DNA from 2 places in the Streptomyces malaysiensis subsp. malaysiensis genome. Region 1 is predicted to be linked to the other one. Evidence: riboswitches for the same ligand, from Rfam matches in the RefSeq annotation. Region 1 holds a riboswitch; the other holds the start of a gene.
What was found. Region 1 has a riboswitch for thiamine pyrophosphate ahead of thiO (glycine oxidase ThiO). Riboswitches for the same ligand answer to the same signal wherever they lie in the genome.
Positions count from the first base shown of each region.

Region 2: it holds a riboswitch for thiamine pyrophosphate, as region 1 does, so the genes downstream of both, AB0E24_RS43035 (thiamine ABC transporter substrate-binding protein) here and thiO (glycine oxidase ThiO) in region 1, are expected to answer to the same signal.

Region 1 covers NZ_JBEZNG010000008.1:125,878-130,944, reverse strand. Annotated here, with positions in the region: gene AB0E24_RS18395 (Rv2175c family DNA-binding protein) at 114-479, opposite strand; gene AB0E24_RS18390 (NAD(P)/FAD-dependent oxidoreductase) at 593-1,774, opposite strand; TPP riboswitch at 2,302-2,415, shown strand; gene thiO (glycine oxidase ThiO) at 2,482-3,669, shown strand; gene thiS (sulfur carrier protein ThiS) at 3,666-3,866, shown strand; gene AB0E24_RS18375 (thiazole synthase) at 4,049-4,792, shown strand; gene AB0E24_RS18370 (SRPBCC domain-containing protein) at 4,945-5,067, shown strand, end outside.
Region 2 covers NZ_JBEZNG010000044.1:42,340-47,406, reverse strand. Annotated here, with positions in the region: gene AB0E24_RS43045 (phosphatidate cytidylyltransferase) at 1-886, shown strand, start outside; gene rlmN (dual-specificity RNA methyltransferase RlmN) at 959-2,065, shown strand; TPP riboswitch at 2,139-2,243, shown strand; gene AB0E24_RS43035 (thiamine ABC transporter substrate-binding protein) at 2,239-3,312, shown strand; gene AB0E24_RS43030 (ABC transporter permease) at 3,417-5,030, shown strand; gene AB0E24_RS43025 (ABC transporter ATP-binding protein) at 5,031-5,067, shown strand, end outside.

The DNA of each region.
Region 1 (5,067 bases):
AATTACGAGTACGCGAAAACGACCAGCCCTGTCCCAGCCCCGTACGAGTGCTGTACGAGCCCCGTACGGAACGCCGCGGAAGGCTGGGCGCCGGCGGTGTCGGACAGCGGGCGTCAGACGGCGAGCGCCTGGGCGCGCCGCTTCACTTCCGTACCGCGATTCTCGCTGAGTGCCTGTGCCGGGGTGCCGGGCAGGCTCGGATCGGGGGTGAAGAGCCACTCCAGCATCTCTTCGTCACTGAAGCCGTCGTCCTTCAAAAGCGTCAAGGTGCCCACGAGGCCCTTGACGACCCTTCCTTCACCGATGAACTCCTCGGGCACCTGAAGCACCCTGTTCTCGCCACGGCGCACCGCGATCAGCTGGCCCTCCTTGACCAGCTGCCGAACGCGTGTCACCTCGACCCCTAGCCGCTCGGCGACATCGGGGAGGGTGAGCCAGGCGGGGACGAGAGCATCGATCTTTGCGTCAATCTCGGTCACGGAACAAGCCTGCCATCTGGGACTGACAGTGGGTAGCCGGGCGCCCGGCGCGCGGGCCGCCCGCCCCGCCCCGGACGCCCCGTCCGGCGGCCGACCGGCGGCCGCCCGGCCGGTCAGAGGACGGCCGACTTCAGCGGCACCGACGGGTCCTCCGCCCGCGTCCGGTCCAGCCGGGCGCCGCGCTCGATCAGCTTGCGCCCCTGGGCCAGATCGCGCGGACGGCCGACGGCCAGCAGGGCGACCAGGGCGCCCTCGCGCAGCCAGCACACCGACCAGGCGGCACCCGCCGGATCGCCGCGCCAGACCAGTTCGTCGGCGCCCGCGTGGTGTCCGGCGTACTGCACAAACCGCCCGAACTGCTCGGACCAGAAGTACGGCACCGGGTCGTAGACGACACCGGGGAAGTGGGCGGCCGTCCGGCTCCCCACCACATTGGCGGCGACGGTGCGCGGGCCCTGGAGCGCGTTGTCCCAGTGGTGCACCAGCAGCCGCGATCCGTAGCGGGCGGACGGGAAGGAGGCGCAGTCGCCGACCGCGTAGACGTCCGGCGCCGAGGCGCGCAGCCGCTCGTCGGCGGCGACGGAGCGGTCCCCGGACAGTTCCACGCCCGAGCCCGCCAGCCAGTCCGTGGCCGGCCGGGCCCCGATCCCCACGACCACCGCGCCCGCCCGCAGCCGGGTGCCGTCGCCGAGCACCAGCCCGGCCTCGTCCACGGAGGCGACCCGGGCTCCGGTCACCAGCCGGGCGCCGTAGTCCTCGTACCAGGCCGCCATGGGGGCCGCGACCTCGGCCGGGAGGGCGCCCGCCAGCGGCCGGTCCGCGGCCTCGACCACGGTCACGGCGCAGCCCGCCTCGCGCGCCGCCGTGGCGAACTCCGCGCCGATCCAGCCCGCCCCGACGACCGCGATCTCGCGCTGCCGGGCGAGCACCGGGCGCAGCCGCGTGGCATCGTCCAGGGTGCGCAGCAGATGGACGCCGGGCACGCCCTCGCTGCCCGGCAGCGGGATCGGCTCGGCGCCGGTGGCGAGCACCAGGACGTCGTACGGGAGCTGCCCGGTCGCGGTCTCCACGAGGCGCTTGTCCGTGCGCAGGCCGGTGACCTCGACGCCGAGCCGCAGCCCGATGCCGAGCCCGGCGAAGTCCACGTCGAGCGTCGATCCCTCGGCCTTGCCGAGCAGTACGGCCTTGGACAGCGGCGGCCGGTCGTAGGGCTGGTGGACCTCCGCGCCCAGCAGGACGATCTCGTCGGTCCAGCCCTGTTCGCGCAGCGCGACGGCGGTCTGCACCCCCGCCATTCCCGCTCCGACGATCACCACCCGCTGTTCGCCGCCGTTCGAAGACGGCTTCGTCGTCGTCTCATCGCTCACACGATCACTGTATTGCGGCTGGTGGGGTGGGCCGGAGAGGGCGGGGCGAGATCTCGGGCACAGAAGGGGAGCGGCGGGTGGTGGTGGGGGGTGGGTGGGGTTCCGCCCTGGGGCTGGGTGCGGGGCGTGGGCGCCTTCGGCGGTGAGTCCCCCACCCCGCCCCTTCCCGAAAGACGGGGCTCCGCCCCGTCACCCCGCTGGGGCTCCGCCCCCGGCCCCGCTCCTCAAGCGCCGGAGAGGCTGGAACACAAGGCTCCGCCCCCGGCCGCGCCCCCCAAACGCCGAAGGAGCTGGAACACAAGGCTCCGCCCCCGGCCCCGCCCCCAAACGCCGAAGGAGCTGGAACACGGGGCTCCGCCCCGACCCCGTTCCTCAGACGGCGGAGGGGGGCGAGGCTAGGGGTTGGGGTCGGCTGCTCTTTCGGACGATTCGGGCCTCGTACTAGGGTGGCGGGACAGAGCACTCGCGGGAGCCCGGACGTACCGGGCTGAGAGGGAGGCTGGAACGGCCTCCGACCGTACGAACCTGATCCGGGTCATGCCGGCGAAGGGAGGGGCAGCGTGTCCACGCACGCACCAGATCACGACGACGAGCCACACACATCAGGCCACAACGGGCGCTACGACGCCCTCGTCATCGGGGGCGGCATTGTCGGGCTGGTCACCGCCTGGCGGGCGGCTCAGCGGGGGGTGCGGATCGCGCTCGCCGATCCGGAGCCCGGCGGTGGGGCCGCCTGGGTCGCGGCCGGGATGCTGGCGGCCGTCACCGAGCTCCACTACGGCGAGCAGACCCTGCTCGGTCTCAACATGGCCTCGGCGCGCCGCTATCCGGACTTCGTGGCCGAGTTGGAGGAGGCGAGCGGCCAGGACGTGGGCTACCGCGCGTGCGGCACGCTCGCCGTGGCGTTCGACGCCGACGACCGCGCCCATCTGCGTGAGCTCCACACGTTCCAGCAGGGGCTCGGGCTGGAGTCCGAGTGGCTGACGGGGCGTGAATGCCGCCGTCTGGAGCCGATGCTGGCGCCGGGTGTGCACGGCGGGTTGCGGGTCGCGGGCGACCACCAGGTGGACCCGCGGCGGCTGACGGCGGCGCTGCTCACGGCGTGTGAGCGGGCCGGGGTCGCCTTCCACCGCGCCCGTGTGGAGCGGCTGCTGGTGGACGGCGACCGCGCCACCGGGGTCGAGCTGACCGGGGGCGTACGGCTGGCCGCCGAGCGGACCGTGCTGGCCGCCGGCAGCCTCAGCGGACGGCTCGCGGGCGTCCCCGATGACGTCCTGCCGCCCGTACGGCCCGTCAAGGGACAGGTGATGCGGCTGTCGGTGCCCGAGCGGTACGCGCCGTTCCTGTCCCGGACCGTACGGGCCGTGGTGCGCGGCGGGCCGGTCTACCTGGTGCCGCGCGAGAACGGCGAGTTGGTCATCGGCGCGACCAGCGAGGAGCTGGGCTGGGACACCACCGTCACCGCGGGTGGGGTGTACGAACTGCTCCGCGACGCCCATGAGGTGGTTCCCGGCATCACCGAACTGCCGCTGGTGGAGACGTGTGCCGGGCTGCGCCCCGGCTCCCCCGACAACGCCCCGATGCTCGGCCCGACCGCGCTGCCGGGTCTGCTGCTGGCCACCGGCCACTTCCGCAACGGCGTCCTGCTCACCCCGATCACAGGCGATGTCATGGCCGAGGCGCTGACCAGCGGAGAACTCCCGCCGGAGGCCCGGCCGTTCACCCCGCGGCGCTTTACGGCCCCCTCGGGCACCGGAGCGGCCCCGACCGTCTCCGCCGTCCCCGCCGCCGCGCCCTCCCCAGCACAGGAGCAGCAGACATGACCGTCTCCGTCAACGGCGAACCCCGCGAGATCCCCGACGGCACCACCCTCGACCGGCTTGTCGCGACCCTCACCCAGGCGCCCTCGGGCGTCGCCGCCGCCGTCAACGAGACGGTCGTCCCGCGCACCCAGTGGTCCGCGACCCCGCTCGGCGACGGTGATCGCGTCGAGGTCCTCACCGCGGTCCAAGGAGGCTGATCCCACCCATGGCTCCCACCACGACCAGCACGACCAGCGCAGACGCCACGACCAGCGCAGACGCCACGACCGTCACCAGCGCCCCGGCCGTCACCAGCGCCCCCGCCACCCCGCGCCTCGCGTCCCTCACCGCGCCCGACCCGTTCACCATCGCCGGGACCGACTTCGGCTCCCGTCTGATCATGGGCACGGGCGGCGCGCCCAGCCTGGAGATCCTGGAGCGCTCGCTGCTGGCCTCCGGCACCGAGCTGACGACCGTCGCGATGCGGCGGCTCGACCCCACCGTGCAGGGGTCGGTGCTCTCCGTGCTCGGCCGCCACGGCATCCGCCCGCTGCCCAATACCGCCGGGTGTTTCACCGCGGGTGAGGCCGTGCTCACCGCCCGGCTCGCCCGGGAGGCCCTGGGCACGGACTGGATCAAGCTGGAGGTGGTCGCCGACGAGCGCACCCTGCTCCCCGATCCGATCGAGCTGCTGGACGCGGCCGAGATCCTGGTCGACGACGGGTTCACGGTTCTGCCGTACACCAATGACGATCCGATCCTGGCCCGGAAGCTGGAGGACGTCGGCTGCGCCGCGATCATGCCGCTCGGCTCCCCGATCGGCTCCGGGCTCGGCATCCGCAATCCGCACAACTTCCAGCTGATCGTCGAGCGCGCCACCGTGCCGGTGATCCTGGACGCGGGCGCGGGCACGGCGTCGGACGCCGCGCTGGCCATGGAGCTGGGGTGCGCGGCGGTGATGCTCGCCTCGGCCGTCACCCGGGCCCAGGAGCCGGAGCTGATGGCGGGGGCGATGCGGTACGCGGTGGAGGCGGGCCGGCTGGCCCATCGGGCGGGCCGGATCCCGCGCCGCCACTTCGCCGAGGCGTCGAGCCCGGCCGAGGGCCTGGCGGCCCTGGACCCCGAGCGCCCTGCGTTCGGCTAAGGGGTCCTTGCACTCGTCCGGGAAAGGCCCTCTGCCCCCCTGCCCCCCCTGCCCGGCCTCAGCCGGAGAGACCTCCTGCTCCCTGCCGGGGGCCGCCGCGGGCCTCTACCGTGGATGGCAGGGAGCAGCGCGACAGCGCGGAGGTGGTCGCCGTGACCGTGACCGTGGATGACCGGATCGAGCGCGAGGTGTTCGTACCGGCGCCGATCGACCGGGTGTGGCGGGTGCTGACGACGCCCGAGCACATCCGCGCCTGGTACGCGCCCGGCGGCTGC
Region 2 (5,067 bases), on a different contig from region 1:
CCCCGACCCCGCGCCCGACCCGGCCTCCGCCGACGGCGGCGCGCGCGGTGCCGGTGCCGGGCAGGGGAAGAAGAGCGCGGGCCGGAACCTGCGCGCCGCGATAGGGGTGGGCGTCGGCCTCGGCGTGATCATCGTGGCCTCGCTCTTCATCTACAAGCCCGTATTCGTCGGCGTGGTGGCGGTCGCGGTGGTGGTCGGGCTCTGGGAGCTGACCTCGCGCCTCACCGAGCGCAAGGACATCCGGGTCCCGCTGGTCCCGCTCGCCGTCGGCGGCGTCGCCATGGTCGTCGCCGGCTATGTGCGCGGCGCCCAGGGCGCGGTGGTGGCGGTTGCCCTTACGGCGCTCGCGGTGCTGGTCTGGCGGATGACCGAACCGCCCGACAACTACCTCAGGGATGTCACGGCGGGTGTCTTCGCCGCCTTCTACGTGCCGTTTCTGGCCACTTTCGTGGCGCTCATGCTCGACACCGGGGACGGTCCGTGGCGGGTCCTGACCTTCCTGCTGCTGACCGTGGTCAGCGACACGGGTGCGTACGCGGTGGGCTGGCGCTTCGGCAAGCATCCGCTGGCACCGCGCATCAGCCCCGGCAAGACCCGTGAGGGACTGCTGGGCGCGGTGAGCTTCGCGATGGTCGCGGGCGCCCTGTGCATGCAGTACCTCATCGAGGACGGCGTCTGGTGGCAGGGCCTGCTGCTCGGCCTCGCCGCGGCGGTCAGCGCGACCCTGGGCGACCTCGGCGAGTCCATGATCAAACGGGACCTCGGCATCAAGGACATGGGCAAGCTGCTGCCCGGCCATGGCGGCATCATGGACCGGCTCGACTCGCTGCTGCCCACCGCGCCGGTGGTGTGGCTCCTGCTGGTGATCTTCGTGGGCGGCGGCTGACACCCCCGGCCCACGGGCCCCGCGCCACTCCGGGCGCGGGGCCCTTCGTACGTCTGCGACACTGGGAAAACCATGCCTAAGCCCGGAGAACTCACCTTCGTCGCGCCGCGTGGGGCCAAGAAGCCCCCGCGGCATCTCGCCGACCTCACGCCCGCCGAGCGCCGGGAGGCCGTCGCCGCCCTCGGGGAGAAGCCCTTCCGGGCCGGGCAGGTGTCGCGTCACTACTTCGCGCGCTATGTCGACGACCCGGCTCAGTGGAGCGACATCCCGGCCGCCGCGCGCGAGAAGCTGGCCGCCGGGCTGCTGCCGGAGCTGATGAGCGTGGTGCGGCACATCAGCTGTGACGACGACACCACCCGTAAGACCCTGTGGCGGCTCTTCGACGGCACGCTCGTGGAGTCGGTTCTGATGCGGTACCCGGACCGGGTCACCATGTGCATCAGCTCTCAGGCGGGCTGCGGGATGAACTGCCCGTTCTGCGCCACCGGCCAGGCGGGGCTGGACCGCAATCTGTCCACCGCCGAGATCGTGCACCAGATCGTGGACGGGATGCGGGCCCTCCGGGACGGTGAGATCCCCGGTGGGCCGGCCCGGCTGTCCAACATCGTCTTCATGGGCATGGGCGAGCCGCTGGCCAACTACAACCGCGTCGTCGGCGCCATCCGCCGGCTCACCGACCCCGAGCCCGACGGGCTCGGGCTGTCGCAGCGCGGCATCACCGTCTCGACCGTGGGCCTCGTCCCGGCGATGCTGCGGTTCGCCGACGAGGGGTTCAAATGCCGGCTCGCGGTGTCACTCCACGCGCCCGACGACGAGCTGCGCGACACCCTCGTGCCCGTCAACACCCGCTGGAAGGTGCGCGAAGTCCTGGACGCCGCGTGGGAGTACGCGGAGAAGTCCGGCCGCCGGGTCTCCATCGAGTACGCGCTCATCAGGGACATCAACGACCAGGCGTGGCGCGCCGATCTGCTCGGCCGGCTGCTCAAGGGCCGCCGGGTGCATGTGAACCTGATCCCGCTCAACCCGACGCCCGGTTCCAAGTGGACGGCGTCCCGGCCCGAGGACGAGAAGGCGTTCGTGGCGGCCCTGGAGGCCCACGGAGTGCCGGTGACCGTCCGCGACACCCGGGGTCAGGAGATCGACGGGGCCTGCGGGCAACTGGCGGCTTCTGAGCGCTGAGGACCGGCTGATACGGTGCTTGAGCATCGTCGCATCATGCGATCGTCAGCAAAGTGAACATCCGTATAAGTGAACATTCCGACAGGGGAGCGCTCAGAGCGCTGAGAGTGCGGCACGGCCGCAGACCCTCGGACCTGATCCGGGTCATACCGGCGTAGGGAGTCAGCATCATCATGAACAGCCAGCTTCGGCGTGCCATCTCAGCCGCCGTCCTCGGCTCACTGGCCTTGAGCGCGCTCGTCGGCTGCGGCGAGGACACCAAAAGCGGCTCGGACTCCAAGACGGTCACCCTGGTCACGCACGACTCGTTCGCGGCCTCCAAGGCGGTCCTCAAGGAGTTCACCAAGGAGACCGGCTACAAGGTGCGGGTGCAGGCCGGGGGCGACGCCGGAGCCGCCGTCAACCAGGCGATCCTCTCCAAGGGCCACCCCCAGGGGGATGTGTTCTTCGGCGTCGACAACACCCTGCTGTCCCGCACGCTCGACAACGACCTGTTCAGCCCCTACACGGCCAAGGGTCTGGACAAGGTCCCGGCGGCCCTTCAGCTCGACCGGGCCGAGCACCGCGTCACCCCCGTCGACTTCGGCGACATCTGCGTCAATTACGACCGTAAGTACTTCGCCGACAAGAAGCTGTCGCCGCCCCGGACACTGGACGATCTGACCAAGCCCGCCTACAAGAATCTCCTCGTCACCGAGAACGCGGCCACCTCGTCCCCCGGGCTCGGCTTCCTCCTTGCCACGGCCGCGAAGTACGGCGACGACGGCTGGCAGGGTTACTGGAAGAAGCTGCGGGCCAACGGCGTCGAGGTGGTCGACGGCTGGGAGCAGGCGTACTACGACCGCTTCTCCGGCTCGGCAGGGGGCGGCAAGGGCGACCGGCCGCTCGTGGTCTCCTACGCATCGAGCCCGCCCGCCGAGGTGGCCGACGCCAAGACCAAGCTAGCCCAGGCCCCCACCGGGGTGGCGACCGGAACCTGCTTCCGGCAGGTGGAGTTCGCCGGACTGCTGAACGGCGCGGGGAACACCAAGGGCGGCAAGGCGCTGCTGGACTTCCTGCTGAGCAAGCGGTTCCAGGAGGACGTCCCGCTGAACATGTACGTCAACCCGGTGCGCGAGGACGCCAAGCTGCCGGAGCTGTTCACCCGATACGGGGCCAGGATCGCCGACTCGGCCACCCTGGCGCCGCAGAAGATCGCCAAGAACCGTGAGCCGTGGGTCAAGACATGGTCCTCGCTGGTCCTGTAGAGCCCCGCGAGAACCGTAAGGCGGCCGCCGGCCACCGTAAGGCCGGTACGGCCGGTACGGCAGACGGCGGCGGCCGTCGCGCGATCGTGCTCCGGCTCGCCCTGATGGCGGTGCCGCTCGCCTTCTTCGCGGTCTTCTTCGCCTATCCCGTGGTCGCCATCGTCACCCGGGGACTGCGCGTCGGCGGGCGGTGGCGGTTCGGCCGGATCGGCGAGGTGGTGGCCGATCCGGCGACGCTGGACGTCCTGTGGTTCACCTGCTGGCAGGCGGTCGCGTCGACGGCCCTGACGCTTGCGGTCGCGCTGCCCGGCGCCTATGTCTTCGCGCGCTTCGACTTCCCCGGCAAGGGACTGCTGCGGGCCGTGGTGACCGTGCCGTTCGTGCTGCCGACCGTCGTCGCCGGATCGGCCTTCCTGGCGCTGCTCGGCCGGGGCGGGGTGCTGGACGAGCTGTGGGGGATGCGGTTCGACACCTCCGTCTGGGCGATCCTCCTGGCCCATGTCTTCTTCAACTACGCGGTGGTCGTAAGGACCGTCGGAGGACTGTGGGCCCAGCTCGACCCGCGCCAGGAGGAGGCCGCGCGAGTGCTCGGCGCGAGCCGCCTGTCGGCCTGGCGCCGGGTGACGCTGCCCGCGCTGGCCCCCGCCGTGGCCGCCGCCGCGCTGATGGTGTTTCTGTTCACCTTCACTTCCTTCGGCGTGATCCAGATCCTCGGCGGCCCCCGCTACGCCACGCTGGAGGTGGCGATCTACCGGGAGACCGCGCAGCTGCTCGACCTGCCTACGGCCGCGGTGCTCACGCTCGTTCAGTTCGCCGCGGTCGCGGCCGTACTGGCCCTGCACGCGTGGACCGTAAGGCGCCGGGAGAGCGCCCTGCGGCTCGTCGACCCCGGCCGCACGGCGCGCCGCCCTAAGGGCCCCGCCCAGTGGGCGCTGCTGTGGGGCGTGCTGGCGGTGGTCGCGCTGCTGATCGTGACACCGCTCGCGGTGCTGGTGGAGCGCTCGCTGAACGGACCGGACGGCTATGGATTCACCTACTACGAGGCGCTGCGGTCGGCCGCCGACAGTGGAGGCACCTTCTTCGTGGCCCCCTTGGAGGCCGTCGGGAACTCCCTTTGGTACGCGGCGGTCGCCACCGTCTTCGCCCTCGTCGTGGGCGGTCTCGCCGCCGCCGCGCTCACCCGCAGGGCGGGCAGGCTGGTACGGGGTTTCGACGCGCTGCTGATGCTGCCGCTGGGCACCTCGGCTGTCACCGTGGGATTCGGGTTCCTGATCGCCTTGGACGAGCCTCCGCTGGATCTGCGTGCCTCCTGGGTTCTGGTGCCGCTCGCCCAGGCCCTGGTGGGCGTGCCCTTCGTCGTACGGACCATGCTGCCGGTGCTGCGGGCGGTGGACCACCGGCTCCGGGAGGCGGCGGCCGTGCTCGGGGCGTCCCCATGGCGGGTCTGGCGGGAGGTGGACCTGCCGCTGGTCGGACGGGCCGTGGCGGTCGCGGCGGGCTTCGCGTTCGCCGTCTCCCTGGGCGAGTTCGGGGCGACCGTCTTCATCGCGCGCCCCGACCATCCGACCCTCCCGGTGGCCATCGCCCGGTTCCTGGGCCGGGCCGGACAGCTCACCTACGGGCAGGCGATGGCCCTGAGCACCATCCTGATGTTGGTCTGCGCCGGATCGCTGCTGGCGCTCGAGCGCATCCGCACCGACCGTTCCGGAGAGTTCTGAATGACGCTGCTGCGACTGGACGAGGTGACCGTAAGGT